DNA from 4 places in the Leclercia sp. AS011 genome. Region 3 is predicted to be linked to each of the others. Evidence: predicted binding sites of a transcription regulator. Region 3 holds the regulator's gene; each other region holds the start of a gene.
What was found. The regulator PurR, encoded in region 3, represses purine synthesis genes. The targets are predictions, from matches to a motif close to CANGCAAACGTTTGCNTG.

Region 1 (7,988 bases), on a different contig from region 3:
CGGCTCTGACCCGCAGAAGATGCACAACCACTACGCCTACCTCTACAACGAGCTGGTGTGGAACGTGCTGAAAGAGACGGTGGGCGAGGAAGAGGCGGTGCTGTTTGCCCGCTCCGCGTCCGTCGGGGCACAACAGTTCCCGGTGCACTGGGGCGGTGACTGCTACGCCAACTACGAATCGATGGCCGAAAGCCTGCGCGGCGGGCTGTCGATTGGGCTCTCCGGGTTCGGATTCTGGAGCCACGATATCGGCGGGTTCGAAAACACCGCCCCGGCGCATGTCTATAAACGCTGGTGCGCGTTCGGGCTGCTCTCCAGCCACAGCCGACTGCACGGCAGCAAATCCTACCGGGTGCCGTGGGCATACGATGACGAGTCCTGCGACGTGGTGCGTCACTTCACGCAGCTGAAATGCCGGATGATGCCGTATCTCTATCGCCAGGCGGCCCTGGCCCGTGAGTTCGGTACGCCGATGCTGCGGGCGATGATGCTCGAGTTCCCGAACGATCCGGCCTGCGACTACCTCGACCGCCAGTACATGCTGGGGGATTCAGTGATGGTGGCTCCGGTGTTCAGCGAGGCGGGCGACGTGCAGTTTTACCTGCCGGAAGGGCGCTGGACGCATCTGTGGCACAACGACGAACTCCGGGGTAGCCGCTGGCACAAACAGCAGCACGACTTCCGCAGCCTGCCTGTATACGTGCGCGATAACACCCTGCTGGCGCTGGGCAACAACGACCAGAAGCCGGACTATGCGTGGAACGAAGGCACCGCCTTCCAGCTGTTTAACCTCGACGATGGGGCCACGGCGGTGAGCGAGGTGCCTGCGGCGAACGGTGCCGTGGCCTTTACCCTGACTGCGACGCGCAACGGCAATACCCTCACCCTCAAAGGCAACGGCGAGGCGCGGGACTGGTCGGTCTGTTTGCGCAATGTGCACCAGATTAGCGGCGTGAAAGGCGCATCACATACGGGAAGCGAGTCGGGCGTGGTGGTGAAAGCCGAAGGGGAAGAGGTAGTTATTCATCTCTGAGCCGTCTGTAAAACGCCCGGTGGCGCTGCGCTTACCGGGCCTACGGTTTTGATGTTGTAGGCCGGGTAAGGCGAAGCCGCCACCCGGCGTCTCTGCGGCCTGATGCCCGGTGGCGCTACACTTACCGGGCCTACATTATGGTGCGGGCGGTTGTTCAACCGTACTCACCGCCCCGCCCGTCATCGTCTGCGTGACCTGCTGTTTATCCATATTCACCGCATTCAGCCTGCCGCTGACCGTCGGCTTCAGTGGCGTATCTTTCTGTACGTTGCCGCTGGCAGTGAGCTGGAAGTTGCCATCGCCCGTCACCGGCAACGCCGGCCATCCCCACTGCTGGATCAGGTTCAACGGCACGCCGCGCCCGGTCAGGTTTATGGTGGTCTGCCGCACCGGCGTCTGGGAGACGCTGGCCTTCGCTTCAAGAATGCCTTTCTCGGTAAAGGCGCTCAGCTCATTGATGGCGATGGTCGAGGCGTTAGCGGTCAGGGAGAGTGACGGACGGCGCACGTCCACCCGGTTAAAGGTCGCCGCCGCGCCGTTCAGGGTGGCGGTGCCCGCCCAGACGCCCCACTGGCGATCTTTCGCCAGCTGCAGGTTGGTGCCGTAGCCGTCGAGGGCGGTGACCTGCCACGGGAAGGTGGAGTCAACGTCGATCACCAGGTTGCGGCTCAGGCCGAATTTGCGCAGCGTGACGCTGCGCAGCCACTCCGGCAGGGTCTCCATCCACTGGGTTTTCCAGTTTTCCGGCAGGGTATATTCCAGCCCGGCGACGGCGACATCATCCAGCACCAGCGCTTTACCGCTGCGCAACCAGTTGCCGGAGGTGCGCACCATCCCGCCTTCCCAGCGGGAGGTGAACTGGCGCAGGGCGATCCCCTGCGGGGAAAATTCGGCGTTGAGGATCGGGTCGAACAGGTGCAGCGAGCCATAGATATACTCGCTGGCGTTCATCGACAGGCGACCGTCCTCGCTCTGCCAGTCGCCGCGGCTCAGGGTCAGGTTGCGCAGGCTTAAATCGAGATCGGTCACCGCCCAGTCCGGCCCCTGCAGGCGGGCGTCGGTTACGTCAAGACGGCCAATCTGCAACGACGGCAGGGTGATGATGGGGGCAAAAAAGTCGGACAGGGATTTATCGCTCTGCAGGCGGATCTCGTTCAGGCGCATGTTATCCACCTTCCAGCCGCCGTTGGCGTCGCGGCGCGCGGTGCCGGTGAGCGAGCCCCGCGCCATATCCGCGCCGATGGTGGTCAGCACAACCTCTTTGTCGGTCAGCTCGCCCTCGATCAGCACGTTGCTGGCCGGAACGCCGTTCAGGGTCAGCGACCCGGCGCTAATCTGGATATTGGCTTTTTTACCCAGCACGTTGCCCGCCTCGGGTTGCCACGGGCGCACGCCGCCGGTCACCTTCTGCGCGCTCAGATCCCACGCGGTGTTAGGGCTGTTAAAGGCCATATTGTTCAGCAGCAGGCGATCGGCCTGGAAGGGAAGAGGAGCGGTCTGCGGCGAAAGGTTCAGCGTGCCGTCGAACAGGGTGATGGTATCCATGTGCAGCGGATCGGTGAGCTGGCGGCTGCTCACCCCGATATCGACCATTTTTGCGACCAGGGTCGCAGGTTGACCGTCGCGCCCGAAGGTGACGTTTTTCAGCACCAGGTGCGTGGGCGATGAGAATCGGTGATCCATCAGGTCGAAATTGAGTTCGTAGTCGGTGTTTACCGTGATCCAGCTGCTGACCTGCGCCGCGCCCCAGCGGGTCTGAACGAGGATATAGAGCGCGAGGATCGCAATAAGCAGAACGGCCAGAATACCGACGAGAAGCTTTCCAATAAATTTCATGGTCTTCCATCACGTAAAACGCACATAAAGGAGTTATGCACGATTTATACGCATTGCTCAAGGCTGGAAGGGCGGAATTCTGGGTTACGGCAGCAGTTGCCTGCTGCCGTGAAAGGGGATCAGTTCTTTTCTGGCGGGAAAATCAGGTTCAGGACGATAGCAGTGATCCCGCCCGCGGCGATGCCGGAAGAGAGCAGGTTTTTCACCCAGTCCGGGGCAAACTGCAGGATCATCGGTTGCTGAGACACACCCAGACCCACCGCCAGCGACAGGGCGATAATCATAATGGCGCGGCGGTTCAGCGGCTCGCGGGAGACGATACGCACGCCCGATGCTGCGATAGTGCCGAACATCACCAGCGTTGCGCCGCCCAGAACCGGCTCAGGAATGTGCTGGACAAAGCCACTGACCGCCGGGAACAGGCCGAGCACAATCAGCATCAGCGCCACAACAAAGCCCACGTAGCGGCTGGCGACGCCGGTCAGTTGGATCACGCCGTTGTTCTGGCCGAAGCAGGAGTTCGGGAAGGTGTTAAACACGCCGGAGACAAAGGAGTTCAGGCCGTTAGCCAGCACGCCACCCTTCAGGCGCTTCATGTACAGCGGGCCAGAGACCGGCTGCTCAGAGACGTCAGAGGTGGCGGTGATATCCCCGATGGTTTCCAGGGAGGTGATCATAAACACCAGCATCAGCGGCAGAAGCAGGTTCCAGTCGATGCCCAGGCCGTAGTAGAGCGGGGTCGGGACCACGATCAGCGGGCTGTCGGTCGACGCGGCAGACTGCGGCAGCATGTCCAACGCCCAGGCCGCCAGATAGCCTGCCGCCATGGCGATCACCAGCGAGGCGACGCGCAGGTACGGGTTACGCTGACGGTTGAGCAGAATAATAATTGCCAGCACCACGCCCGCCAGCAGCAGGTTTTTCGGGGCACCGAAGGTATGGTCGGCCATCGCCGCGTAACCGCCGCCAATGGAGGTTAAACCGACCTGAATCAGCGACAGGCCGATAATCATCACCACCACGCCGGAGACCAGCGGGGTAATAATGCGGCGCGCCAGGTGCAGGACGCGGGAGATGACCATCTCGGTGCAGCTGGCCAGCATCAGGGTGCCGAACAGCGCCGCCATCATCGTTGGCACATCCGCGCCGCCGGTTTTCAGCGCCGTACCGCCCATGATCAGCGGGGCGACAAAGTTAAAGCTGGTGCCCTGAATCGACAGCAGGCCGGAGCCTACCGGACCCCAGGCTTTAATCTGAATGATGGAGGCCACGCCCGAGGCAAACAGCGACATGCTGATGATGTGCTGGGTGTCCTGCGCCGGTAAGCCGAGGGCCTGGCAGATCAGCAGGGCAGGGGTGATGACGGCCACAAACATTGCCAGCAGATGCTGACAGGCGGCGAACAAGGTCTGCGCCAGCGGGGGGCGATCTTCAAGACGGTAAATCAGTTCACTGTTATGCGGCTGCGCAATCGGTTGCGCATCTTGCTGTTCTACGGCGTTAACGGACATCTGCTGCGATCCCCAGGAAGAAAAGCGGGCATTTTAGCCGAGTGGATGAGAAAAGCAAACGATTGCTCGCAAAAATCGCAGAGAAAACCCCCTGCTTAGTGCGGCTTTTCTGTCACGCCACGGCAAAGTTCATTACACTCCTGCTCCCGATTGCGCTTAAGTCGCGCAAACGGCACAGGAAAACGCGCATGTTGATGGAGTACGTGCCATATAAGGAGCTCGCTATGATTCATCTCGATACGTTGTCGACCCTCGTTGCGGCAACGCTGGTTTTACTGCTTGGCCGTAAACTGGTTCACAGTGTCCCCCTTCTCAGAAAATACACCATCCCGGAGCCCGTCGCGGGCGGGCTGCTGGCCGCCGTTGCGCTGCTGGTGCTGAAAAAAAGCATGGGCTGGGAAATCAACTTTGATATGTCCCTGAAAGACCCGCTGATGCTGGCGTTTTTCGCCACCATCGGCCTGAACGCCAATCTCGCCAGCCTGCGGGCCGGTGGCAAAGTGCTGGGCGTCTTCTTGATTGTGGTGGTCGGGCTGCTGGTGATGCAGAACGCCATCGGTATCGGCATGGCCTCCCTGCTGGGGCTGGATCCACTGATGGGCCTGCTGGCCGGCTCCATTACGCTTTCCGGCGGACACGGGACCGGGGCGGCGTGGAGCAAGCTGTTTATCGAGCGCTATGGTTTCCAGAATGCCACCGAAGTGGCGATGGCCTGCGCCACCTTTGGCCTGGTGCTGGGAGGCCTGATCGGCGGCCCGGTGGCGCGCTATCTGGTGAAGCACTCCGCCACCCCGAACGGCTGCCCGGAAGATGAAGCGGTGCCGTCGGCGTTCGAGAAGCCGGACGTCGGGCGCATTATTACCTCCCTGGTGCTGATCGAAACCATTGCGCTGATTGCCATCTGCCTGACGGTGGGTAAGGTCATTGCGCAACTGCTGGCGGGGTCTGCCTTTGAGCTACCGACCTTTGTCTGCGTGCTGTTCGTGGGGGTGATCCTCAGCAACGGCCTGGCGCTGATGGGCTTTTATCGCGTCTTTGAACGGGCGGTATCGGTGCTGGGCAACGTCTGCCTGTCCCTGTTCCTGGCGATGGCGCTGATGAGCCTCAAGCTGTGGGAGCTGGCCTCGCTGGCGCTGCCGATGCTGGCCATTCTGGCGGTACAGACCCTGTTTATGGCGTTCTACGCGGTGTTCGTGACCTGGCGGATGATGGGTAAAAACTACGACGCAGCGGTGCTGGCGGCGGGTCACTGTGGGTTTGGTCTGGGGGCAACCCCGACGGCGATTGCCAATATGCAGGCGATCACCGAACGATTCGGGCCATCGCACATGGCGTTTCTGGTGGTGCCGATGGTGGGGGCGTTCTTTATTGATATCGTTAACGCGCTGGTGATCAAGCTGTACCTGATGCTGCCGATGTTTGGCTGATCAGGCGTTGGAGTAGCGCTCGGTCTCGGGCATCCAGCGCTCGATTAACGCTGCCGCCTGGTCGGGGTAGCGTTCATGGATATGGCGTGCCAGACGCTGAACTTCGGGGATCATCCCCTGATCGCGCAGCAAATCGGCCACTTTAAACTCGGCGTTACCGGTCTGGCGGGTGCCGAGCAGCTCGCCGGGGCCGCGGATCTCCAGATCCTGTTGCGCAATCACAAAGCCGTCGTTGCTGTCGCGCAGCACCTGCAGACGCTTCTGGGCGGTTTTCGACAGCGGGGCTTTGTAGAGCAATACGCAGTGCGAGGCCACCGCGCCACGTCCGACGCGACCCCGCAGCTGGTGGAGCTGCGCCAGGCCCAGACGCTCCGGGTTTTCGATGATCATCAGGCTGGCGTTAGGCACGTCCACCCCCACTTCAATCACCGTGGTGGCGATCAGCAGATGCAGATCGCCCTGCTTGAAGGCCTGCATCACCGCCTGCTTCTCGGCAGGCTTCATCCGGCCATGGACCAGGCCAACGTTCAGCTCCGGCAGGGCCAGCTTTAACTCTTCCCAGGTGGCTTCCGCCGCCTGGGCTTCCAGCAGATCCGACTCTTCAATCAGGGTACAGACCCAGTAGGCCTGACGCCCTTCCTGACAGGCGTTGCGCACCCGATCGATGATGTCGCTGCGGCGCGTGTCCGGAATCGCCACGGTCGTCACCGGCGTACGGCCCGGCGGCAGTTCATCGATGGTGGAGGTGTCGAGATCGGCGTAGGCGGTCATCGCCAGGGTGCGCGGGATTGGGGTGGCGGTCATGATCAGCTGGTGGGGATGGTACCCCTGCTGGAGTCCTTTTTCCCACAGCGCCAGGCGCTGATGCACGCCAAACCGGTGCTGCTCATCAATGATCACCAGCGCGAGGCCGTGGAACTGCACCTGCTCCTGGAAGATGGCGTGGGTACCGACAATCATCTGCACCTGCCCGCTGGCAATGGCGTCCTGCTGCGCCTGTCGCGCCTTGCCCTTTTGCTTTCCGGCCAGCCAGCCTACTTCAACCCCCAGCGGGGCAAACCAGCTGCGGAAGTTATTCGCGTGCTGCTCGGCCAGCAGTTCGGTCGGCGCCATCAGGGCCACCTGTCTGCCGTGGGCAATGGCGCGCAGTGCAGCCAGCGCGGCCACCAGCGTTTTACCGGAGCCGACGTCGCCCTGCACCAGACGCATCATTGGCACGTCCAGCGCCAGGTCGCGCTCGATCTCGGCGGTCACCCGAGCCTGGGCTCCGGTGGGTTTAAAGGGCAGTGAGGCCAGCAGCTTATCTTTTAATTCATCCTGGGCCGGGAGCGGCAGGGCGTGAAAACGCTGGGCACCGGCGCGCAGCGCCAGCATGCTCAGGTTATGCGCCAGCAGCTCTTCCAGAATCAGACGGCGCTGCGCCGGATGTTGCCCGCTCTCCAGATCGCTTAACTGCAATGTTGGCGGCGGGCGGTGCAGGGTGCGCAATGCCTCCGGCAGGCTCATCATTCCCTGTGCCAGCTCGGGTGGGAGCAGTTCGGCAATGGCACAGGTGTCGAGCAGCTCCAGCGCCTGATCGGTCAGCTTGCGCAGCGTCGCCTGCTTGATGCCTTCGGTGGTCGGGTAGACCGGGGTGAGCGTCTCCTGCATCTCCGGGGTGCTGAGATCGCCCTGCACGCGGTACTCCGGGTGGATCATCTCCGCGCCGTATTTCCCGCGTTTGGCTTCGCCGTAGGCCAGCACCCGACGTCCGTGAGCGAGGCTGTTTTTCATCGCCGCGCTGAAGTTAAAGAAGCGCATGGTCAGAATGCCGGAGCCGTCGCTGATCTGGCAGGTCATCATCCGGCGTCCGCCGAAGGTGATGTTGCTGTTCAGAACTTCCCCTTCCACCGTGGCATAAATGCCCGGCAGCAGGTCGCCAATCTGATAGAGCTGGGTGCGGTCTTCGTAACGCAGGGGGAGGTGCAGGAGGAGATCCTGCACGGTATGCAGGCCAATTTTTGCCAGTTTGCTGCTCTGGGCCGCGCCAACGCCCGTCAGGGAATTGAGCGGCACAGCATCCAGCAGGCGGCCTTGCATGACTACTTCGCCGCTTGCATGGTGGCCCACCACGTTGCATCGGCTTCAATTTCGCCCTGCATATTCACGTGGGGGTAAGGTAATCTTTTCTGCTTCGCCACG
Region 2 (7,988 bases), 1.4 Mb from region 3:
ATCGATGTTGCGCGTCATCCAGTCGGCGGAAGAGAGGTAGACGCGTTTATCGCCACCGTTCTCAAAAATATAGATGCGATCGTGTTCAAGATAACGGTCCACGATGCTGATGACGCGAATATTTTCGCTGATCCCCTCAAGATCGGGGATCAGGGAGCACATGCCGCGGATCAGCAGGTTGACCTGAACGCCGGAGCTGGATGCCGCATACAGGCGATCCACCAGCCCTTTGTCGACCAGGTTGTTGAGCTTCAGCGTAATGCCAGCCTGCAGGCCGTTCTGGGCATTGGCGATCTCTTTGTCGATCATGTCATACAGCAGGCGACGGGAGTTCTGCGGCGACACCAGCAGATAGTCGAAGCTGACCGGACGATACGGGTTCTCAATGAAGTTAAAGACCCGGCGCACCTCGTTAGTGATGCGCGCATCGGCGGTGAGCAGCGAGTAGTCGGTATAAATACGCGCCGTTTTCTCGTTGAAATTGCCGGTGCCGATGTGGGCATAACGCACCACGTCATCACCCTCTTTACGGGAGATGAGGAACAGCTTGGCGTGGATCTTCAGCCCCGGGGCCGAGAAGATCACGTGTACGCCCGCTTCGGTCAGACGGCGGGCCCAGTGGATGTTGGCCTCTTCGTCGAAACGCGCCTGCAGCTCTACCACCACGGTCACTTTTTTCCCGTTGTGGGCGGCATGGATCATCGCATCGATAATGCGCGAATCTTTTGCCACGCGGTAGATGTTGATTTTGATCGCCAGCACGTTAGGGTCGAACGACGCCTGGCGCATCAGCTCCAGCACGTGCTCAAAGGTATGGTACGGATAGTAAAGCAGGACGTCGCGCTCGCGAATGGCGTCGAAGCCGTTGCGGAATTTATCGAACCAGATATGGCGCAGACGCGGCAGCGGCTTGTTCACCAGGTTGGCTTTGCCGACGTTCGGGAAGCCGATAAAGTCTTTGAAGTTGTGATAGCGACCGCCGGGCACGATGGAGTCGTAGCGGGAGATGGTCAGCTTTTCACGCAACATCTCGACCATCGCATCCGGCATATCGCGCTGATAGACAAAGCGCACCGGCTCGGCGGTCAGGCGCTGCTTGAGGCTGGAGGACATCAGCTCCATCAGGCTGGCTTCCATCTCGTGCACCAGGTCGTACTCGGCGTCACGGGTCATCTTCATCGAATAGGCGTTCAGGGCGTCATAATCGAAGAAGCCCTTGAAGATGTCGTCCAGACAGTAGCGCAGGATATTATCCAGCAGGATCATCGGCTTGCGGCGACGCGGGGTTTCCGGCGGCAGGTTGACGAAGCGCGGCACTTTATCGGACGGGATCTCCAGCAGCGCATAGCGAATGCTGTCGCCGCGGATAATCTCTACCGCCAGATAGGTGTAGTCATCCTTCAGGAACTGCACCAGATCGGTTTCGCGGTTAATCAGAATGGGGGTGATGTGCTGGCGCAGATAATGTTTGAAATAGTGGCGCAGCCAGCTCTGCTGGTTGACCGAGAGCTGTCGCTCGTTGATCAGGAAGATCTGATTGCGTGCCATCTCCAGCAGCAATTCGTTATACAGACTGTCAAATTCCTGATCGGCTTTCAGCACCCGGGACTGGATCTTGCCAAGCAGATGACGCGAATTCGAGTTTAAACCCTGCTCTTCGCTAATAATGATGCGACGCTTCAGTTCAGCAAAGCGAACTTTATAGAACTCGTCCAGGTTATTGGAGTAAATCCCCAGAAAACGCATGCGCTCAATCAGCGGGTTACTTTTATCCGCCGCTTCCTGAAGCACGCGCTCGTTGAATGCTAACCAGCTTAGCTCTTTCTCGATGTATAACTTTTCCTGACCCATTACTACTCACACTCCAGTTCAATCACAGGACGTGGCAAATCCGTCTCGCCTTTATTATGGCGAGCATTTCCACTATATGTCCAACTGTGTCAGAAAAGTATGACAGTTAAATTTATTCTTGAGGGATAATAGAGAGTTGCGCAGGCCTGCGCCAGGTAGGCCGGGTAAGCGATAGCGCCACCCGGCAAAGAATTACTCTTCCGCCGCATGTCCTTGCGGAGGTAACGGCGTGCCGTCCAGCCAGGCGGCACCGTCGCGCATTTCAAGGCGGCCATCAACAAACCAGCTCACCACCAGCGGGTAGATGGCATGCTCCTGGGCCTGAACCCGGGCGGTGACATCCTCTTCGCTGTCGCCTTCAAACACCGGCACTTTCGCCTGCAGGATCACCGGGCCACCGTCCAGTTCGTCAGTGACAAAATGGACCGAGGTGCCGTGCTCCTCGTCGCCATTGTCCAGCACCTGACGGTGGGTATTCAGGCCGGGATATTTTGGCAGCAGGGAAGGGTGGATATTCAGCAGACGTCCGGCATAGTGCGCCACGAATGCCGGGCTGAGGATCCGCATATAGCCCGCCAGCACCACCACGTCCGGGGCGTAGGCGTCGATCTCCTGCACCAGCTCGCGGTCAAAGGCCTCGCGGCTGGCAAACTGAGAAGCGCTAAGCGCATGCGCCGCAATGCCTGCCTCGCGGGCACGTTCAAGGCCGAACGCGTCGGCCTTGTTACTGAATACTGCGCGGAGGGTGCCGTTGATTTTCTTCTGTTTACAGGCATCGATGATAGCCTGCAAATTACTTCCGTTGCCGGAAATGAGCACCACTATGTTTTTCATTCAATGACCACACGCTGTTCGGAATCAGATGCTTTGATGATACCGATTTTCCACGCGTTTTCACCTTTGGCCTGCAGCAGCGCCAGAGCATTGTCCACTTCGCTGGCCGGCAGGGCAATCAGCATCCCCACGCCGCAGTTGAAGGTGCGATACATTTCGTGATCGCTGACGTTACCGGCATCCTGCAGCCAGTTGAACACCGCCGGCCACTGCCAGGAGGATTCGTCGATTACGGCCTGGGTGTTGTCCGGCAGCACGCGCGGAATGTTTTCCCAGAAGCCGCCGCCGGTCAGGTGGGCGATAGCGTGAACGTCCACCTTCTCGATCAGTTCCAGAATGGATTTCACGTAGATGCGGGTTGGTTCCAGCAGGTGATCGGCCAGCGGTTTGCCTTCCAGCTCGGTGGTCAGCGGGTCGCAGCCGCTCACTTCGACAATTTTGCGCACCAGGGAGTAGCCGTTGGAGTGCGGGCCGCTGGAGCCCAGCGCAATCAGCACGTCGCCGTCGGTTACTTTGCTGCCGTCAATGATTTCGGATTTCTCGACCACGCCCACGCAGAAGCCGGCGACGTCGTAATCTTCGCCGTGATACATCCCCGGCATTTCAGCGGTTTCACCGCCGACCAGCGCACAGCCAGACTGCAGACAACCTTCCGCGATACCGCTGATGACGCTGGCTGCGGTGTCCACGTCCAGTTTGCCGGTCGCGTAGTAGTCGAGGAAGAACAGCGGCTCAGCGCCCTGAACCACCAGGTCGTTAACGCACATGGCCACCAGGTCAACACCAATGGTGTCATGGCGTTTCAGATCCATCGCCAGACGCAGCTTGGTGCCCACGCCGTCAGTGCCCGAGACCAGAACCGGTTCACGGTATTTTTGCGGCAGCGCGCACAGGGCGCCGAATCCTCCCAGTCCACCCATCACTTCCGGGCGGCGGGTTTTTTTAACTACCCCTTTGATACGGTCAACCAGCGCATTACCTGCGTCAATATCTACACCGGCATCTTTGTAGCTGAGAGAAGTTTTGTTGGTCACGGCTCAAGTCCCCACGCGATTGCATTGCGATAGTAAGAAAAATCGGCGCAATTCTAACAGTCTAGGCAAACGTTTGCGAGCCCATTCTGCAACAGAAAAGAGTGGCCCTGAAAATCCAGCAAAAATCACCCCCCGGCGCACAAACATGAACCCGTTCACGAAAATGAAACCGGGTACATTCTTATTCTTGCAACCCCTTCGCTGAATGCACATCATTTCACTGAAACCGGTTTCTGTACTCTTTTTTGCCGATAATTAACGCTGAATGAGGGATATCGCATGTCAGGATTCAAAGAGGGTTTTCTGTGGGGCGGCGCGGTGGCGGCGCATCAACTTGAAGGCGGCTGGCAGGAGGGCGGGAAGGGCCCGAGCGTCGCAGACGTAATGACCGCAGGCGCGCACGGCGTCCCGCGCGAAATCACCGACGGCGTGCTGCCGGGCAAAAACTACCCCAACCATGAAGCCATCGATTTCTATCACCGGTATAAAGAAGATATCCAGCTGTTCGCGGAAATGGGCTTTAAATGCTTCCGCACCTCGATTGCCTGGACGCGTATTTTCCCTAAAGGCGATGAACAGCAGCCCAACGAAGCAGGCTTGCAGTTTTACGACGATCTGTTTGATGAGTGCCTGAAGCACGGCATCGAGCCGGTCATCACCCTCTCGCACTTCGAAATGCCCTACCACCTGGTGAGCGAATACGGCGGCTGGCGTAACCGCAAACTGATCGACTTCTTTGTGCGTTTTGCCAGCGTGGTGTTTAAGCGTTATCAGCACAAAGTGAAGTACTGGATGACCTTCAACGAGATCAACAACCAGGCCAACTTCCACGAAGATTTCGCCCCGTTCACCAACTCCGGCCTGCACTATCAGCCGGGCGAGGATCGCGAGCCGGTGATGTTCCAGGCGGCGCATTACGAGCTGGTGGCCAGCGCCCTGGCGGTAAAAGCTGGCCGTGAGATCAATCCGTCCCTGCGCATTGGCTGCATGATCGCCATGTGTCCTATCTACCCGCTGACCTGCGCCCCGGACGACATGATGATGGCGATGAACGCCATGCACCGCCGCTACTGGTTCACCGATGTGCATGTGCGCGGCGCTTATCCGCAGCATCTGCTCAACTACTTTGCCCGCCGTGGTTTTGAGCTGGATATCATCGAAGAGGATAAAGCGGCGCTGAAGCAGGGCTGCGTGGATTACATCGGCTTCAGCTACTACATGTCTTTTGCCACCAAGTCGACGGCGGATAACCCGCAGCTGGATTACGACGAGAGCAAAAGCCTGGTCTCCAACCCCTACGTGCAGAAATCGGACTGGGGCTGGCAGATTGACCCGGTGGGGCTGCGCTACTCCCTGAACTGGTTCTGGGATCACTATCAGCTGCCGCTGTTTATCGTCGAGAACGGGTTTGGCGCTATCGACGTGCTGGAGAGCGACGGCACGGTAAACGACCAGTACCGCATCGACTATCTCAGCGCCCACATCCGCGAGATGAAGAAAGCGGTGGTGGAAGATGGCGTGGATCTGATGGGCTACACCCCGTGGGGCTGTATCGATCTGGTTTCAGCCGGCACCGGCGAAATGAAAAAACGCTACGGCTTTATCTACGTTGATAAAGATAACGAAGGTAACGGCACGCTGAATCGCAGTAAGAAGAAGTCGTTCGCCTGGTATCAGCAAGTGATCGCCAGCAACGGCGAGTCGCTTTAACCTCTGTGAAATTGCCGGGTGGCGCTGCGCTTACCCGGCCTACAACACCCGTAGGCCCGTGCAAGCGCAGCGCCGCCGGGCACAAAATCCGCCGCTTCCCCTCCAGTTTTATTTGTCTGTTTTATAATCTGTAACGGCCTGTTATTCACTTTGGTTGATCCCGGTCAAGCAAGATGGGTATGGCGCTATCCGAAAAAAGCGGTATAATCCGGCGATTTTTTTTGTGGCTGCCACCCGAAGGAGAAAGAGAATGAAGATTGTCGAAGTGAAACACCCACTCGTTAAACACAAGCTGGGCCTGATGCGTGAGCATGACATCAGCACTAAGCGCTTTCGTGAACTGGCTTCTGAAGTTGGCAGCTTACTGACCTATGAAGCGACCTCCGATCTTGAAACTGAAACTGTCACCATTGAAGGCTGGAACGGCCCGGTACAGGTTGAGCAGATCAAAGGCAAAAAAATTACCGTGGTGCCAATCCTGCGTGCCGGTCTGGGCATGATGGAAGGCGTGCTGGAGCACGTCCCGAGCGCGCGTATCAGCGTGGTTGGTATCTACCGTAACGAAGAAACGCTGGAGCCAGTACCCTACTTCCAGAAGCTGGTTTCCAACATCGACGAGCGTATGGCGCTGGTTGTTGACCCAATGCTGGCTACCGGTGGTTCGATGATCGCCACTATCGATCTGCTGAAAAACGCGGGTTGCAGCAGCATCAAGGTGCTGGTCCTGGTTGCTGCGCCGGAAGGCCTTGCCGCGCTGGAAAAAGCGCACCCGGACGTTGAGGTGTACACCGCCTCTGTCGATCAGGGCCTGAACGAGCACGGGTACATTATCCCGGGCCTCGGCGATGCCGGCGATAAGATTTTTGGTACTAAGTAATCGCATAACGATAAAGAAGCCGACTTTGATAGTCGGCTTTTTTTTGAATAAAACACACACAACCAATAATACTCAGAGGAAAAGACTATGACGCGCCGTGCTATCGGGGTGAGTGAAAGACCGCCGCTTTTACAGACAATCCCGCTTAGTTTGCAGCACCTGTTTGCGATGTTTGGCGCAACCGTGCTGGTGCCAATCCTGTTCCACATTAACCCGGCCACCGTGCTGCTGTTTAATGGAATCGGGACGCTGCTGTACCTCTTTATCTGTAAAGGAAAAATCCCGGCCTATCTGGGCTCCAGCTTTGCCTTTATCTCCCCGGTACTGCTGCTGCTGCCGTTAGGTTACGAAGTGGCGCTGGGCGGTTTTATCATGTGCGGCGTGCTGTTCTGCCTGGTGGCCTTCATTGTCAAGAAAGCGGGAACCGGCTGGCTGGATGTGATGTTCCCGCCTGCGGCAATGGGCGCAATCGTTGCCGTCATCGGTCTTGAGTTAGCCGGTGTGGCGGCGAACATGGCGGGCCTGCTGCCAGCCGACGGTCAGTCACCGGATACCAAAACCATTATCATCTCGCTGGTGACCCTGGGCGTGACGGTCTTTGGCTCCGTGCTGTTCCGCGGCTTTATGGCGATTATCCCGATCCTGATTGGCGTGCTGGCGGGCTATGCGCTCTCCTTCGCGATGGGCGTGGTCGATACCACCCCAATCGCCCAGGCCCACTGGTTTGCGCTGCCAACCTTTTATACCCCGCGCTTTGAGTGGTTTGCCATCTTTACCATCCTGCCTGCCGCGCTGGTGGTGATTGCCGAGCACGTCGGTCACCTGGTGGTCACGGCAAATATCGTTAAGCGCGATCTGATCCGCGACCCGGGCCTGCACCGCTCGATGTTTGCTAACGGCTTCTCGACCATCATCTCCGGTTTCTTCGGCTCCACGCCCAACACCACCTACGGTGAAAACATCGGCGTGATGGCCATTACCCGCGTGTACAGCACCTGGGTTATTGGCGGTGCGGCGATCATTGCCATTCTGCTCTCCTGCGTCGGCAAGCTGGCGGCGGCGATCCAGATCATTCCGGTACCGGTGATGGGCGGCGTTTCGCTGCTGCTGTACGGGGTAATCGGCGCATCCGGTATCCGCGTGCTGATCGAATCCAAAGTGGATTACAGCAAAGCGCAGAACCTGATCCTGACCTCCGTTATCCTGATCATCGGCGTCAGCGGAGCCAAAGTTCACATTGGTGCGGCCGAGCTGAAAGGCATGGCGCTGGCGACCATCGTTGGCATCGGCCTGGCCCTGATCTTCAAACTGATCTCCGTTCTGCGCCCGGAAGAGGTGGTCCTGGACGCTGAAGAGACAGAAAAAGTCTCCCATTGATCCTGCAACCGGGCGGCCGATCCGCCCGGTTCTCTCCCCGCGTGTTCCGTGTTAAACTCTGGGCCGATTCCGAGTTAGACCTGGTTGAGGTATTTCTGAACGCACCGGCACAGCTCTCTTTGCCACTTTATCTTCCCGACGACGAAACTTTCGCGAGTTTCTGGCCGGGCGATAACCCCTCTTTACTGGCTGCACTGCAAAACGTGTTGCGCCAGGAGCACAGCGGTTACATCTATATCTGGTCACGCGAAGGCGCGGGGCGCAGCCATCTGCTGCATGCGGCCTGTGCCGAACTCTCGCAGCGC
Region 3 (7,988 bases):
TGCCAGGTTACCGCCGCGGCGCAAACCCCCACCGCCTGAATAAAGCGCAGCACCAGCAGCCAGGTGGCATCGCGAACCCACAGCATGCCGAGGCAGCCAAGAGCAAAAATGGCTAAACCGGCCAGCAGCACCGGCTTACGGCCAAAGCGGTCGGACATCGGGCCCCACAGCAGCTGGGCAAAGGCAAAACCCGCCAGGAACAGGCTCAGGCTGGCGCTGATGGCCGCCGCCGGGGTTTGCAGATCCTCCTGCATGATCGAAAAAGCAGGCAGGTACATATCGGTGGCGAGGAAGCCCAGCACGCTTAAGCCGCCGAGCCAGACTAAAAATCCTTTCCCGGGTGTCATTGTTCTATTCTCCGTTTGGGCGCAGGTAGGGGTAGCCGGTGAGTGTAGGGAGTGCAAACCCGCTTGTGAAACGCTAATATTTGGCGGTTGCATTCAAAAAATTTGCAGGCAGAAAATGTGGTCAGAATATTCTCTTGAAGTGGTGGATGCCGTGGCGCGTAACGGCAGCTTCAGCGGGGCAGCCCAGGAGCTGCATCGCGTTCCCTCCGCCATCAGCTACACCGTGCGTCAGCTGGAGGAGTGGCTGGCGGTGCCGCTGTTTGAGCGGCGTCATCGCGACGTGGAGTTGACCCCCGCCGGGGCGTGGTTCCTTAAAGAGGGACGGTCTGTTATCAAAAAAATGCAGATCACCCGCGAGCAGTGCCAGCAGATCGCCAACGGCTGGCGCAGCCATATCTCCATCGCGGTGGATAATATCGTCCGCCCCGAGCGCACCCGGCAGATGATTGTCGATTTTTACCGCCACTTTTCCGACGTCGAACTGCGGGTGTCCCAGGAGGTCTTTAACGGCGTCTGGGACGCGCTGGCGGACGGCAGGGTGGAGATGGCGATCGGTGCCACCCAGGCGATCCCGGTCGGGGGACGCTATGCGTTTCGCGATATGGGGACGCTGAGCTGGAGCTGCGTGGTCGCCAACCATCACCCGCTGGCCGCCATGGAAGGGCCGCTTAGCGATGATACCCTGCGCAACTGGCCCTCGCTGGTGCGCGAAGATACCTCCCGCTCGCTGCCCAAACGCATCACCTGGCTGCTGGACAACCAGCGGCGGATCGTGACCCCGGACTGGGAATCCTCAGCCACCTGCCTCTCGGCCGGACTGTGCGTGGGAATGGTGCCGGTGCACTTTGCCCGTCCGTGGATCGACAGCGGCAAATGGGTGGCGCTGTCGCTGGAAAACCCTTTCCCGGATGCGGCGTGCTGCCTGACCTGGCAACAAAACGATATGTCACCGGCTCTGGCCTGGCTGCTGGATTATCTTGGCGACAGTGAAACGATGAACAGGGAGTGGCTGCGGGAGCCAGAGGGGCTGACTCCCGGAGAGGATTAACGGCGGTAGTCGCGGAACGGACCATCCGCAACGGAGCGGCGTTCAATCAGGCGTGGATGGACCTCAATGGACTGAGACTCCTCGCGCTTATTGACGATACGGTCCAGCAGCATGTTGAAGGCGGTCTCCCCCAGCGAATCTTTCGGCTGGTGGATGGTGGTCAGCGCCGGGGTAAAGAAGCGGGCGTTGCGCACGTTATCATACCCGATCAGCGACACGTCCTGCGGAACGCGCAGGCCCATCTCGTCGGCGGCACAGAGTGCACCCATCGCCATAATATCCCCGCCGCAGAAGATGGCGGTCGGGCGCGGGCTCTGGGAGAGGATCTGCTGCATCGCGCGGTAGCCGGACTCCGGCTCAAAGTCGCCCTGCACGATCCAGTTTTCCGGCACCGTGATTAATGCTTCTTCCATCGCCTTCATAAAGCCTGCAAGGCGTCCGGCGCCGGTGTTGCGCTCCAGCGCTCCCGGGATCACGCCGATTTCACGGTGGCCGCGTTCGATCAGATAGCGACCGGCCATATAGCCGCCTTCAAAGGCGTTATCGATCACCGAGTCGGTAAAGTCCGCTTTGGCTTCGCCCCAGTCCATCACCACCATTGGAATATTGCGATACTCTTCCAGCATCGTCAGCAGGGGTTCCGGGTATTCGGAACACATCACCAGCAGACCGTCGACGCGCTTTTGCGCCATCATCGACAGATAGGCCCGCTGTTTTTCGAGGCTGTTCCAGGCGTTGCCGAGGATCAGGGTGTAGCCCTTCTGGAAGCAGTTCTTCTCTACCGCTTCAATAATTTCCGCAAAATAGGGCGCTTCGCTGCTGGTCGCCAGCAGGCCGATAGATTTGGTGTGATTAACCTTCAGACTGCGGGCCACGGCGCTGGGAGAGTAGTGCAGCTCTTTTATGGCCGCCCAGACGTTGTTGCGGGTCTCTTCCGCCACAAAGCGGGTTTTGTTAATAACATGTGATACGGTTGTAGTGGAAACGTTTGCGCGTTTCGCCACGTCTTTAATTGTTGCCATCAGATGTCACTCCAGACCATATCTAAGCTCCTGAAAAACCAAAAGGTAAACGTTTGCCTTCACTCGCCCTAATTGCGCAATTTGAATTGCGGTACGCCGGGAAAACGACACAGGACGTCAGGAGGGGGTCAATGGCCGGTACGCTAATAAATTTAGCGTGGAATTTTGTCTTATCTTGGGCAAAAGGGGAAGAGCAAAAACCGATATCAATCTAAATCCAGCAAGATTTTTACCCTGAACTGTGTAAAAATGAGCAAGCTCACTCTTCGTAGGGTGATTAAAAGGAGAAAAATTGATGAGTACCGATCTTAAGTTTTCGTTGATTACCACTATTATTGTTCTGAGCCTGATTGTTGCCAGCGGTCTGACTGCGGCACTGCACTGATTGATGCGGGAGAGGTCAGCTCTCCCTCGTTCCTTCCGCTGATTGTTACGCACCCTGCAAAAATCTTTTGCTAAATTGTTAACTTCTCATTTTTTGCGATTGATGTCATGCTTTCGCCTTCATTGTTCTGTGTCGCCTCACGACACGGTGTCTGGAGTTGAAGTATGAGAATCAATTTTCCGCTGCTGGCCCTGGCCATTGGTGCCTTTGGTATCGGCACGACCGAATTTTCCCCGATGGGCCTGTTGCCGGTTATCGCCCGGGGCGTGGATGTCTCTATTCCCGCTGCAGGGATGCTGATCAGCGCCTACGCCATCGGCGTGATGGTGGGTGCGCCGCTGATGACCCTGCTGCTGTCCCATCGCGGACGCCGCAATGCGCTGATCTTCCTGATGGCGATCTTTACCGTCGGTAATGTCCTCTCGGCGCTGTCGCCGGATTACACCACCCTGATGCTGTCGCGTATCCTGACCAGCCTGAACCACGGCGCCTTCTTTGGCCTCGGGTCGGTAGTGGCGGCCAGCGTGGTGCCGAAGCACAAGCAGGCCAGCGCCGTCGCCACCATGTTTATGGGCCTGACCATCGCCAATATCGGCGGCGTGCCGGCTGCAACCTGGATGGGCGAAGTAATTGGCTGGCGAATGTCCTTCCTGGCCACCGCACTGTTGGGCGTGGTGTCGATGATTGCGCTGTTCTTCTCCCTGCCGGCTGGTGGGGCGGGTGAAAAGCCGGAGGTACGCAAAGAGCTGGCGGTGCTGCTGCGTCCGCAGGTGCTCTCTGCCCTGTTGACCACGGTTCTCGGCGCTGGCGCGATGTTCACCCTCTATACCTACATTGCCCCGGTGTTACATGATATCAACCAGGCGACACCGGCCTTTATCACCGCCATGCTGGTGCTGATTGGCGTCGGTTTTTCCATCGGCAACTATCTGGGCGGCAAGCTGGCGGACAAATCCGTGAGCGGCACCCTGAAAGGCTTTTTACTGCTGCTGATCGTCATTATGCTGGCTATTCCGTGGCTGGCGCGTAATGAAGTGGGGGCGGCCGTGGCGATGGTGGTGTGGGGCATGGCGACCTTCGCGGTAGTTCCGCCGTTGCAGATGCGCGTGATGCGCGTGGCCAGCGATGCGCCGGGGTTATCGTCGTCGGTGAATATCGGTGCCTTTAACCTGGGGAATGCGCTGGGGGCGGCGGCCGGTGGGGCAGTGATTTCCAGCGGGATGGGTTACAGCTTTGTACCGGTGATGGGCGCCATTATCGCGGCGCTGGGGCTTATTCTGGTCTTTGCCTCCGGGCGAAAACAGCCTGCGCCGGTTTGCGCCACCGAATAAAAATAACGCCGAAGGAAATTCCTTCGGCGTTTTCATTATGCGGCGAAGTTCTTCGCCACAAATTCCCAGTTTACCAGCGCCCAGAAGTGCTCAAGGTAATTCGGGCGCGCATTACGGTAATCGATGTAATACGCATGTTCCCAGACGTCGACGGTCAGCAGTGGGATCGCGCGGGTGGTTAACGGCGTTCCCGCATTAGAGGTAGAAACGATAGCCAGTGTGCCGTCCGCCTCTTTTACCAGCCAGGTCCAGCCAGCGCCAAAGTTCTTCACTGCGGCATCGGTAAACTTCGCTTTAAACTCCGCAAAGCTGCCGAACGCGGCAGTGATGGCCGCAGCCAGCTCACCCGTCGGTTCGCCGCCTGCATTCGGGGCCAGGCAGTGCCAGTAGAAGGTGTGGTTCCACACCTGAGCGGCATTGTTAAACACGCCGCCTTCAGATGTGCGCACGATCTCTTCGAGGGATTTCCCTTCGAAGGCGGTGCCGGCGATCAGGTTGTTCAGGTTGGTAACATAGGTCTGGTGGTGTTTGCCGTAGTGGTACTCCAGGGTCTCCGCCGAGATGTGCGGGGCCAGGGCGTCTTTTGCATACGGTAATGCAGGTAATTCAAACGACATTGCTTCTCTCCTTATTATAGTGATCCATTCAATAGCCCTACTGAATGAAGGGATAGAGTAGCAAATTGAAAGGGTATGCAAAAGAGGAACTTACCCCGCCAGCGTACCGGCGGGGCAGGGGATTAACGGAGGGTGTTGGCCTTCATGACGCGACGCGCGCCGACGTAATGGCGCTGCCAGTAGTCTTCGCTCAGGGAGGTGATCTGAATGTCCTGGCCCGAACGCGGGGACTGAATGAATTTGCCGTTGCCGACGTAGACGCCAACGTGATCGGCGGTGCCACGACCCTGCGTGCGGAAGAACACCAGGTCGCCGCTCTCCAGCTCACCGCGATCGACCGGGGAGGCGTCACGCAGGTGATACATTTCGTTAGCGGTGCGTGGAATGCGGAATTTAACCAGATCTTTATAAGCGTAATAAACCAGGCCGCTGCAGTCGAAGCCGGTACGCGGAGAAGTACCGCCCCAGCGATAAGGCTTTCCAATCTGACCCATCAGCTTATTCATTGCCGTTTTTTGCGCTTTCTGCATCCGCACTTTATGCGCTTCGGCAAGCGTCGTGGTTTTGCTGGTTTTTACGCACTGCGCTTTACGCCCTTTACGGGTGGTGCATTTTTCTGTCACAACGCGGGAGGCGGTTTGCGTGGTACGGCTGGCGCTGCGGGAAGTGGTGCGGCTTTTCTTGCTGGAATGGGTTGTCTGTGTTTTTGCGAGGCTTTTTTTGGTGCTGCTCTTTTTACTGGTGCTCTCTTTTTTGGTGGTTTTGCTGGTACTGCTTTTTTTCTTAGGTTCGGTTGCTTTCGCCAGATGCGTTTTATGCGCGGCAGAAGGCCGCGCCTGCTCTGAGGCGTTAGCCACCGGCGTGAAGGTGAGAGACGTAAACAGCAAAGCACAGAGCGTGATCGAGAATGTATTTATTCGCGCCACTGGGCAATCCTCTGGTAATAGCGGGTTATAAACAAACCTGCGTATGATTTACAAAACCCGTCGATTCTAATCTATAAAAAGGCCCGACGTTAATAAACTTTTTGCATCTAAAACTACGTTTCGTTAGCGAGTGCAAAAATATCACTTTTTCACAGGGGCATTCTGTACATTAGCTGAACAAAACCGCAGCTAATCTGGCGATAAGTTAGGTTCTGAATGCATCTTTAAGGCACGCGCGGTAAAATCATATAAGTGACAAAAATGTTATTTTCCGTTGTCGGTCTGAAACGCTACAATGTCAGACGATTGCCGTAACAGAAGTTAAAGGAAGCAAAACATGAGCACTACTATTATTGAAAAAATTCAGCAGCAGATTGCTGAAAACCCGATCCTGCTGTACATGAAAGGTTCTCCGAAACTGCCAAGCTGTGGTTTCTCCGCTCAGGCGGTCCAGGCGCTTTCTGCCTGTGGCGAACGTTTTGCTTACGTTGATATTCTGCAGAACCCGGATATCCGCGCTGAGCTGCCAAAATACGCGAACTGGCCGACCTTCCCGCAGCTGTGGGTTGACGGCGAACTGGTTGGCGGCTGCGACATCCTGATTGAGATGTATCAGCGTGGCGAACTGCAACAGCTGATCAAAGAGACGGCTGCAAAATACAAATCTGAAGAGCCAGGCGCCGAGTGATCCACCGGGCCCGGTAAATAAAAAAGCGACCCTGTGGTCGCTTTTTTTATGCGTTGTCGTCAGCTTCCGGTAGCGGCCAGCCGCCGAGGCGTTTCCAGCGGTTAACGATTTCACAAAATAGTTCCGTGGTGCGCTCGGTATCGTACAAGGCAGAGTGCGCCTGGGTGCCGTCAAACTCAATGCCGGCGGTGATGCAGGCTTTCGACAACACGGTTTGCCCCAGCGCCAGCCCGCTTAATGCGGCGGTATCGAAGGTGACAAACGGGTGGAACGGGTTACGCTTCAGTGACGCACGCTCGGCGGCGGCCATCATAAAGCTGTGATCGAAGGTCGCGTTATGCGCCACCATAATGGCGCGATTACAGTTCTGATCTTTCATGCCTTTGCGCACCATTTTAAAAATGGCATGCAGCGCGTCATATTCACTGACCGCCCCGCGCAGAGGGTTATGCGGATCAATGCCGTTAAACGCCAGCGCCTCCGGCTGCAGGTTCGCCCCTTCAAAAGGTTCGACGTGGAAATGCAGCGTGGAGTCCGGCAGCAAATCGCCCTGTTCATCCATTTTCAACGTGATGGCGGCAATTTCCAGCAGCGCATCGGTTTTGGCGTTAAATCCAGCGGTTTCGACATCAATGACTACAGGATAAAAACCACGAAAACGGTCGCACAGACCGGTAAGTTGAGCGTTATCGGACATCTGGATCTCTTACAAGGGGTAAAAAGCAGTGGGCATTATGGCAAATTTTGCAATGAGATGCAGTAAAACAACGGGCGCATGGCGCGCCCGCAGGGATCAGTTACCCAGACCGCAACCGGCGTCTTTGGCTTCGATCAGTTCGATTTTATAACCGTCCGGATCTTCGACAAAAGCGATCACCGTGGTGCCGCCTTTAACCGGACCGGCTTCACGGGTTACGTTGCCGCCGTTGCTGCGGATACGCTCGCAGGCTTCTGCCGCGTTATCCACTTCCAGCGCGATATGGCCGTAGGCGGTGCCCAGCTCGTAGCTCTCAACACCCCAGTTATAGGTCAGTTCGATAACGGCTTCGTCGCTCTCCGGACCATAACCCACAAACGCCAGGGAGTATTTATATTCCGGGTTTTCGCTGGTGCGCAGCAGGGTCATGCCCAGCACGTTGGTGTAGAACTCGATGGAACGTTGCAGATCGCCAACGCGCAGCATGGTGTGAAGTAGGCGCATATTATCCTCTTAGCTTTTTATCATCTTGAACAGAAACGATGTTTTAGTATAGCGGCGAATCATCGCCGCTATCAATGAAGGGATTATAAAGAAGGGTAGTCGGTATAACCTTCCGCGCCGCCGCCGTAGAAGCTCTCCGGACGCTGCGGGTTCAGCTCGGCTTTGCGCTGCAGACGCGCCACCAGATCCGGGTTGGCGATGTAGGCACGACCGAAGGCCACGGCATCAATCAGCCCTTTGTTAATCAGGTCTTCCGCTTTTTCTGGCGTATAGGCACCGGCCCCGATGATCACGCCCGGGAAGCGGTCGCGCACTTTCTGGCGGAACGCGTCGGTGTAGGGCTCGCCGCCGGCCCAGTCTGGCTCGGACATGTGCAGATAGGCGATGCCGCGTTTGGCCAGCTCTTCAATCAGGTACAGCGCG
Region 4 (7,988 bases), on a different contig from region 3:
CCTCACCGCTGTGCGAGTTCGACAACGTGATCCTGACCCCGCACATTGGGGGTTCTACTCAGGAAGCGCAGGAAAATATCGGTCTCGAAGTGGCCGGTAAGCTGAGCAAATACTCGGACAACGGTTCAACCCTGTCGGCGGTCAACTTCCCGGAAGTCTCTCTGCCGCTGCACGGTGGACGTCGTCTGCTGCACATTCACGAAAACCGCCCGGGCGTGCTGACGGCCATTAACCAGATCTTCGCTGAGCAGGGTGTGAACATCGCCGCACAGTATCTGCAAACTAACGCGCAGATGGGCTATGTGGTTATCGATATCGAAGCGGATGAAGACGTTGCAGAGAAAGCGCTGCAGGGGATGAAGGCTATTCCTGGTACCATTCGCGCGCGTCTGCTGTACTGATCCTGCGGTTTGTGGTGTCGGGTGGCGCTTGCGCTTACCCGACCTACAAAGTCCGAGGGTTTATGTAGGCCGGGTTAGGCGTAGCCGCCACCCGGCTTTTTTTACCACTGCCAGACCCTTGACGGCGTCACCACCGCAGGCAGCGGAATGTCCCATTTCTCCACCGGCAATGCCTCCACGCGCTGACAATCGTGCGCGTAACCCACCGGCTGTAGTCCGTACTGTTGCCAGTTTTGCAGCGTCCTGTCGTAAAAACCGCCGCCCATCCCCAGACGCTGACCGCTCTCATCAAAGGCTACCAGCGGCGTTACCAGCACGTCCAGTTGCTCAAGCGGCAACACGTCGCGCACGTCCAGCTTCGGTTCGGTAATTTTCAGACGATTCACCACCAGTTCGCTGTGAGGGTGATAGTGCAGAAACAGCAGATTCCCCGGACTGAACGGGTGCAGTACCGGCAGGTAGACCTTCTTTCCGGTACGCCAGAGTTCATCGATCAGCGGTTGGGTATCGAGTTCGCCATCAAAAGAGAGGAACAGGGCGACGGTATGCGCCATCACAACGGGCGGATAAGCCATCATGCGTGCCGCGGCTTGCTGGGCGGAATGGGCTTGCTGTTCAGGAGACAAGGCTCTGCGTTGCTGACGGATAAACTGACGAATGTGTTGACGTGAGGCAGGGACTTCAGGAAGTTGCGTCATGGTAGTCGCTGGGTAGAAAGGTGAGGGAATCTCCGAGATGCCGCCGCAGGCTGTAACCCTTGAACCCTTGGTTCAAGGTGAATGTGTCGTCATAGTTTTAAGGCTTCTCGGACGAACCGAGCATGCTCACCAACCATGGAGCGCCACATTCTTGTGGTATGAAATATCGGCTCAGGGGACTGGCCCGCATGCGAACATCTCAGAGAAATTTTTCCTTCAGGGTCACTCTACCATAGTAGACCACGAAGTGTTATTCAAAGTTTTGCCCCGGTCTGTCTGTAATGCGACCCTGATCAAGCAATGCCTGTTCAATGGTCTGCTGGAGCATTTTAATGCGTTGTTCCATGCTCGCCGCGTAATCGCGGGTCTTCGCTTTTTCCTGAGCCAGTTCATAACTGATGTTCAACGCGGCGATGAAGACCAGCTGCTCAGTATTTGTGACTCTAGTGCGTTCTTTTAAATCTTGCAACCGCTGATTCAAATCATCCGCAGCCTGATTCAAAGCATCCCTTTGTTCAGGCGGACAATTCACTCGCAGCGAACGGCCAAAAATTTGGATATCGACGGGTTGTGCAGACATGCCACCTTCCTGCTGTTTGACTGCGCTGCCTTCACATCCGCTTCCGGGGGCTGCGAAGGGGCGACACTATAGCTACCCTGGCGGGTAGAAACAAGCCCTATTCTGGTTCACCAGGGTCCAAAGTGGTAGCATATCATGAATATTCCTCCCATTGATGACGAATGCTCATGTCTATACAGAACGAAATGCCTGGTTACAACGAAGTTAGCCAGTTACTGAACCAGCAGGGCGTGGGTTTAACCCCGGCTGAAATGCACGGTCTGATCAGCGGGATGCTGTGTGGTGGAAACAACGACAGCTCATGGCTGCCGCTGGTTCACGACCTGACGAACGAAGGGCTGGCATTCGGTCACGATCTCGCCCAGGCGTTGCGCAATATGCATGGCGCAACCAGCGATGCGCTCGAAGATGACGGCTTCCTTTTTCAGCTTTATCTGCCTGATGGGGACGACGTCAGCGTGTTCGATCGCGCCGATGCGCTGGCCGGTTGGGTCAACCACTACCTGTTAGGCCTGGGTGTGACGCAGCCTAAGCTGGAGAAAGTGACGGGCGAGGCGGGAGAAGCTATCGACGATCTGCGTAACATCGCTCAGCTGGGCTACGATGAAGACGAAGACCAGGAAGAGCTGGAGATGTCTCTCGAGGAGATCATCGAGTACGTGCGCGTGGCGTCGCTGCTCTGCCACGATACGTTTACCCGGACCAAACCGACCGCGCCGGAAGTGCGCAAACCAACCTTACATTAATAAAAATTCCAGGAGGGTGTCATGACTCAGCAAGAGTATCTTCGCCGCCGTCAGGCGCTGCTGGCCACTATGCAGCCGGGCAGCGCCGCGTTGATTTTTGCCGCACCGGAAGCCACGCGCAGCAACGATAGCGAATATCCGTACCGCCAGAGCAGTGATTTCTGGTACTTCACCGGCTTCAACGAGCCGGAGTCGGTGCTGGTGCTGATTAAAAGTCACGATACCCACAACCACAGCGTGCTGTTTAACCGCGTTCGCGATCTCACCGCCGAGATCTGGTTTGGCCGCCGTCTGGGCCAGAAGGCCGCGCCAGAGAAGCTGGGCGTGGATCGCGCTCTGGCGTTCAGCGAAATCAACGAGCAACTCTATCAACTGCTCAACGGCCTGGACGTGATCTACCACGCGCAGGGCGAATATGCGTATGCGGATGAAATTGTCTTTGCCGCGCTGGATAAGCTGCGCAAAGGTTCCCGGCAAAACCTGAAAGCGCCGGCAACCCTGACCGACTGGCGTCCTGCCGTTCACGAGCTGCGTCTGTTTAAGTCAGAAGAAGAGCTGGATGTAATGCGTCGCGCGGGGGAGATCAGCGCCCTGGCCCATACCCGGGCGATGCAAAAATGCCGTCCGGGAATGTTCGAATATCAGCTGGAAGGCGAAATTCACCATGAATTCACCCGCCACGGCGCACGCTATCCGGCCTATAACACCATCGTCGGCGGTGGGGAAAACGGCTGCATTCTCCATTACACCGAAAACGAGTCTGAGCTGCGGGATGGCGATCTGGTGCTGATCGATGCCGGATGTGAATTTAACGGCTATGCCGGAGATATCACCCGCACCTTCCCGGTCAACGGCAAATTCACCCCGGCCCAACGCGCCATCTACGATATCGTCCTGCAATCGCTGGACACCGCACTGATGCTGTTCCGCCCGGGCACCTCCATTCAGGAAGTCACTGGCGAAGTGGTGCGGATTATGATTAGCGGGCTGGTGGAGCTGGGGATCCTTAAGGGCGACGTCGATCAGTTGATCGCCGAGAACGCTCACCGTCCCTTCTTTATGCATGGCCTGAGCCACTGGCTGGGGCTGGATGTGCACGACGTGGGCGTCTATGGTCCGGAACGCTCCCGCGTGCTGGAGCCGGGAATGGTGCTGACCGTTGAGCCTGGGCTCTACATCGCCCCGGATGCCGATGTGCCCGCCGAATATCGCGGGATTGGCATTCGTATTGAAGATGACATCCTCATCACTGAATCCGGTAACGAAAACCTGACCGCTTCGGTGGTGAAAAACGCAGACGAGATTGAAGCCCTGATGGCGGCGGCTCGCCCATGAGCATCATCATCGTTGGCGGAGGCATGACGGGGGCGACCCTGGCGCTGGCGATCTCCTCCCTGACCCAGGGCAAGCTGCCGGTTCATCTGGTTGAGGCCGTGGCACCGCAGTCGAGCAGCCATCCGGGGTTTGATGGCCGTGCCATCGCCCTGGCGCAGGGCACCTGCCAGCAGCTGGCCCGCAGCGGGATCTGGCAGGCGATTGCCGATTGCGCCACCGCTATCGAAACCGTTCATGTCAGCGACCGGGGCCATGCCGGGTTTGTTACCCTTGAGGCGCAGGATTATCGTATTGATGCGCTGGGGCAGGTGGTTGAGCTGCACGACGTGGGTCTGCGTCTGTTCCGCCTGTTGCAGGACGCCCCCGGCGTGACGCTGCATTGCCCGGCGCGCGTGGAGCACTTCACCCGCAGCGAAACCTCGGTCAGCGTCACGCTGGATGACGGCAGTACGCTCGAAGGGCAACTGCTGGTGGCAGCCGACGGCTCCCGTTCGGCGCTCGGCCAGCAGTGTGGGATCCAGTGGCAGCAGCAGCCGTACCAGCAGTTGGCGGTGATCGCCAACGTGGCTACCGCCGAGCCGCACCGTGGCCGCGCCTTTGAACGTTTTACCCAGCACGGCCCGCTGGCCATGCTGCCCATGTCGCAGGGGCGCAGCTCGCTGGTCTGGTGCCATCCGCTGGACAAGGCGGATGAGGTGCAGGCCTGGTCTGACGAACGCTTCTGCACCGAGCTGCAAAAGGCCTTTGGCTGGCGGCTTGGGCGCATCACTCATGCCGGAAAACGCTCGGTCTATCCGCTGGCATTAACCACGGCGTCACAGTCCATCTCCCATCGCGTCGCGCTGGTGGGCAATGCGGCGCAGACGCTACACCCCATCGCCGGACAGGGTTTTAACCTCGGGCTGCGCGATGTGATGAGCCTTGCCGAAACCCTGGCGCAGGCCTTTGCCCAACAGCAGGATTGCGGCGCGTATCCGGTGCTGAGCCAGTATCAGAGACGACGTCAGGCAGATAAAGAGGCCACCATCGGCGTGACCGATGGGCTGGTGCATCTGTTTGCCAATCGCTGGGCACCGCTGGTCGCAGGGCGTAATCTCGGGCTGATGGCGATGGAATTATTCATTCCGGCACGTGATGTGCTGGCGCAGAGGACTCTCGGTTGGGTCGCTCGCTAAGGAGTAAACAAAGTGCAGAATGTTGATGTTGCCATTGTCGGTGGCGGAATGGTAGGACTGGCGCTGGCCTGCGGTCTGCAGGGCAGCGGTCTGCGCGTGGCGGTGCTGGAGCAGAAAGAGCCTCAGCCTGTCGCTCTCGATGCGCCGCCGGAACTCCGGGTCTCGGCGATTAACGCCGCCAGCGAAAAGCTGCTGACCCGCATCGGCGTCTGGTCAGATATTATTGCCCAGCGCGCCAGCTGCTATCACGGGATGGAAGTGTGGGATAAAGACAGCTTCGGGCATATCGCCTTTGATGATGAGAGCATGGGCTACAGCCATCTTGGTCATATCATCGAAAATGCGGTGATCCACCATGCGCTATGGCAAAAAGCGCAGCAGTGCAGCGACGTGACGCTGATTGCCCCCGCGCAGCTGCAGCAGGTGGCATGGGGCGAAAACGACGCCTTTATCACCCTGCAAAGCGGCGACATGCTCACCGCGCGTCTGGTGGTGGGGGCCGATGGCGCAAACTCCTGGCTGCGTAACAAAGCCGACATTCCGCTGACATACTGGGACTATCGCCATCATGCGCTGGTCGCCACCATCCGCACCGCGGAGCCGCATCAGGCCGTGGCCCGGCAGATTTTTCACAACGATGGCATCCTCGCCTTCCTGCCTCTCAGCGATCCGCATCTCTGCTCGATCGTCTGGTCGCTTTCGCCCGAGAAGGCGCAGCAGATGCAGGAGGCATCAACCGACGAGTTTAATCAGGCCCTGTGCGTGGCCTTTGATAACCGGCTGGGGCTCTGCGCCGTCGAAAGCGAGCGTCAGGTGTTCCCGTTAACCGGCCGCTATGCGCGCCAGTTCGCGGCGCACCGTCTGGCGCTGGTGGGCGACGCGGCGCACACCATTCATCCGCTGGCCGGGCAGGGCGTGAACCTGGGCTTTATGGATGCCGCCGAGCTGGTGAACGAACTGCGCCGCCTGCACCGTGAGGGCAAGGATATCGGTCAGCATCTCTACCTGCGCCGGTACGAGCGCAGCCGTAAGCACAGCGCGGCGATGATGCTGGCGGGCATGCAGGGGTTCCGTGAACTCTTTGCCGGTGCCAATCCGGCGAAAAAACTGCTGCGCGATCTCGGCCTGAAACTGGCTGATACCCTCCCGGGCGTCAAACCACAGCTCCTGCGTCAGGCAATGGGTCTTAACGATCTTCCCGACTGGCTACGTTAATCTCGATCCCCGTCACACTTTGTTTACCCGGCCTCTGCGCCGGGTAAATATCCTCGTTTGAAATAATCTAATTTCACGCTCTTTTTCGCATTAGAAAATGTAATCTCACTATTTTTATGTTACGGAAATTCTGGTGGTTTTTCCGCGCGAAATATCGTCATATGCGCAATCCTGTCGACTGGATAGTAATTTAATGCGGGTTTAATCGCATTTTGCCAGTCAATAACTCTGTAGTCTTTCCCGCGTTTTTTGGTCATAAGCTAATGTGATGGCCCATTTTACCTTATGGTTAACCGCCGGTTTCGGTGGTAAGTTCAGGTAAAAGAGAACGTTTGCGTCGGTGCCTGCTAACGGGGCCGACACCGGGTTTCACGGTGAATTTTTCAACGAGGAAAAGATGGCTCAACAGACTCCTTTGTACGAACAGCACGTGTTATGCGGCGCCCGCATGGTGGACTTCCACGGCTGGATGATGCCGCTGCACTACGGCTCGCAAATTGATGAGCACCACGCGGTGCGCACCGATGCCGGTATGTTCGACGTCTCGCATATGACCATTGTCGATCTGCATGGCAGCCGCACCCGGGAGTTTCTGCGTTATCTGCTGGCAAACGACGTGGCGAAACTGACGAAGCCGGGCAAAGCGCTCTATTCCGGCATGCTGAATGCCTCCGGCGGCGTGATTGACGACCTGATTGTTTATTACTTCACCGAAGATTTCTTCCGCCTCGTTGTTAACTCCGCCACCCGTGAAAAAGACCTCGCCTGGATCACCCAACACGCCGAACCTTACGCCATCGACATCACCGTGCGTGACGATCTGGCGCTGATCGCCGTGCAGGGGCCGAACGCGCAGGCGAAAGCCGCGTCCCTGTTCACTGACGAACAGCGTCAAGCCACCGACGGCATGAAGCCGTTCTTTGGCGTGCAGGCGGGCGATCTGTTTATCGCCACCACCGGCTACACCGGTGAAGCGGGCTATGAAATTGCGATGCCGAACGAAAAAGCGACCGATTTCTGGCGTGCGCTGGTGGAGGCGGGCGTGAAGCCAGCCGGTCTGGGCGCGCGCGATACGCTGCGTCTGGAAGCCGGGATGAATTTGTACGGCCAGGAGATGGACGAAGGCGTCTCTCCGCTGGCGGCCAACATGGGCTGGACCATTGCATGGGAACCGGCTGACCGCGACTTTATCGGTCGTGAAGTGCTGGAACAGCAGCGTGAGAAGGGCACCGAACAGCTGGTTGGCCTGGTGATGACCGAGAAGGGCGTGCTGCGCGGCGAGCTGCCGGTGCGTTTCACCGATGCCAATGGCAACCACTGCGAAGGCATTATCACCAGCGGCACCTTCTCCCCGACGCTGGGCTACAGTATTGCTCTGGCGCGTGTGCCGGCGGGCATTGGCGAGACTGCCGTGGTGCAGATCCGCAACCGCGAAATGCCGGTCCGCGTGACCAAACCGATTTTTGTTCGCGCCGGTAAGCCGGTCGCCTAATTATTTTTATCAGGAGAAATTCAATGAGCAATGTGCCAGCAGAACTGAAATACAGCAAAGAACACGAGTGGCTGCGCAAAGAAGCCGACGGCACTTACACCGTAGGTATCACCGAGCACGCGCAAGAGCTGCTGGGCGACATGGTGTTTGTTGACCTGCCTGAAGTGGGCGCAACCGTCAGCGCGGGCGATGACTGCGCCGTGGCGGAGTCGGTAAAAGCGGCTTCTGACATCTACGCACCGGTAAGCGGAGAGATTGTTGCCGTGAACGATGCGCTGAGCGATTCGCCGGAGCTGGTGAACAGCGAGCCGTATGGCGAAGGCTGGATCTTCAAAATCAAAGCCAG

Region 1: the regulator PurR is predicted to act here: its motif matches at 4,432-4,449, upstream of WFO70_RS18195 (nucleobase:cation symporter-2 family protein).
Region 2: the regulator PurR is predicted to act here: its motif matches at 3,782-3,799, upstream of purM (phosphoribosylformylglycinamidine cyclo-ligase).
Region 4: the regulator PurR is predicted to act here: its motif matches at 6,472-6,489, upstream of gcvT (glycine cleavage system aminomethyltransferase GcvT).

What each region holds. Positions count from the first base shown of each region.
Region 1 is NZ_JBBCMA010000005.1:142,292-150,279, forward strand. Features, by position in the region: gene yicI (alpha-xylosidase) at 1-1,033, shown strand, start outside; gene WFO70_RS18190 (AsmA family protein) at 1,169-2,869, opposite strand; gene WFO70_RS18195 (nucleobase:cation symporter-2 family protein) at 2,989-4,380, opposite strand; gene gltS (sodium/glutamate symporter) at 4,605-5,807, shown strand; gene recG (ATP-dependent DNA helicase RecG) at 5,808-7,886, opposite strand; gene trmH (tRNA (guanosine(18)-2'-O)-methyltransferase TrmH) at 7,889-7,988, opposite strand, start outside.
Region 2 is NZ_JBBCMA010000001.1:104,428-112,415, forward strand. Features, by position in the region: gene ppk1 (polyphosphate kinase 1) at 1-1,851, opposite strand, end outside; gene purN (phosphoribosylglycinamide formyltransferase) at 2,044-2,685, opposite strand; gene purM (phosphoribosylformylglycinamidine cyclo-ligase) at 2,682-3,719, opposite strand; gene WFO70_RS00485 (6-phospho-beta-glucosidase) at 3,999-5,429, shown strand; gene upp (uracil phosphoribosyltransferase) at 5,680-6,306, shown strand; gene uraA (uracil permease) at 6,394-7,683, shown strand; gene WFO70_RS00500 (DnaA inactivator Hda) at 7,779-7,988, shown strand, end outside.
Region 3 is NZ_JBBCMA010000001.1:1,492,551-1,500,538, reverse strand. Features, by position in the region: gene punC (purine nucleoside transporter PunC) at 1-347, opposite strand, end outside; gene punR (DNA-binding transcriptional activator PunR) at 463-1,395, shown strand; gene purR (HTH-type transcriptional repressor PurR) at 1,392-2,417, opposite strand; gene cydH (cytochrome bd-I oxidase subunit CydH) at 2,713-2,802, shown strand; gene WFO70_RS06990 (MFS transporter) at 2,967-4,133, shown strand; gene sodB (superoxide dismutase [Fe]) at 4,169-4,750, opposite strand; gene WFO70_RS06980 (C40 family peptidase) at 4,873-5,676, opposite strand; gene grxD (monothiol glutaredoxin 4) at 6,014-6,364, shown strand; gene rnt (ribonuclease T) at 6,411-7,061, opposite strand; gene gloA (lactoylglutathione lyase) at 7,158-7,565, opposite strand; gene WFO70_RS06960 (alkene reductase) at 7,649-7,988, opposite strand, start outside.
Region 4 is NZ_JBBCMA010000003.1:38,807-46,794, forward strand. Features, by position in the region: gene serA (phosphoglycerate dehydrogenase) at 1-401, shown strand, start outside; gene WFO70_RS14770 (5-formyltetrahydrofolate cyclo-ligase) at 503-1,099, opposite strand; RNA gene ssrS (6S RNA) at 1,125-1,308, opposite strand; gene zapA (cell division protein ZapA) at 1,350-1,679, opposite strand; gene WFO70_RS14785 (YecA/YgfB family protein) at 1,847-2,425, shown strand; gene pepP (Xaa-Pro aminopeptidase) at 2,447-3,760, shown strand; gene ubiH (2-octaprenyl-6-methoxyphenyl hydroxylase) at 3,757-4,935, shown strand; gene ubiI (FAD-dependent 2-octaprenylphenol hydroxylase) at 4,948-6,150, shown strand; gene gcvT (glycine cleavage system aminomethyltransferase GcvT) at 6,548-7,642, shown strand; gene gcvH (glycine cleavage system protein GcvH) at 7,666-7,988, shown strand, end outside.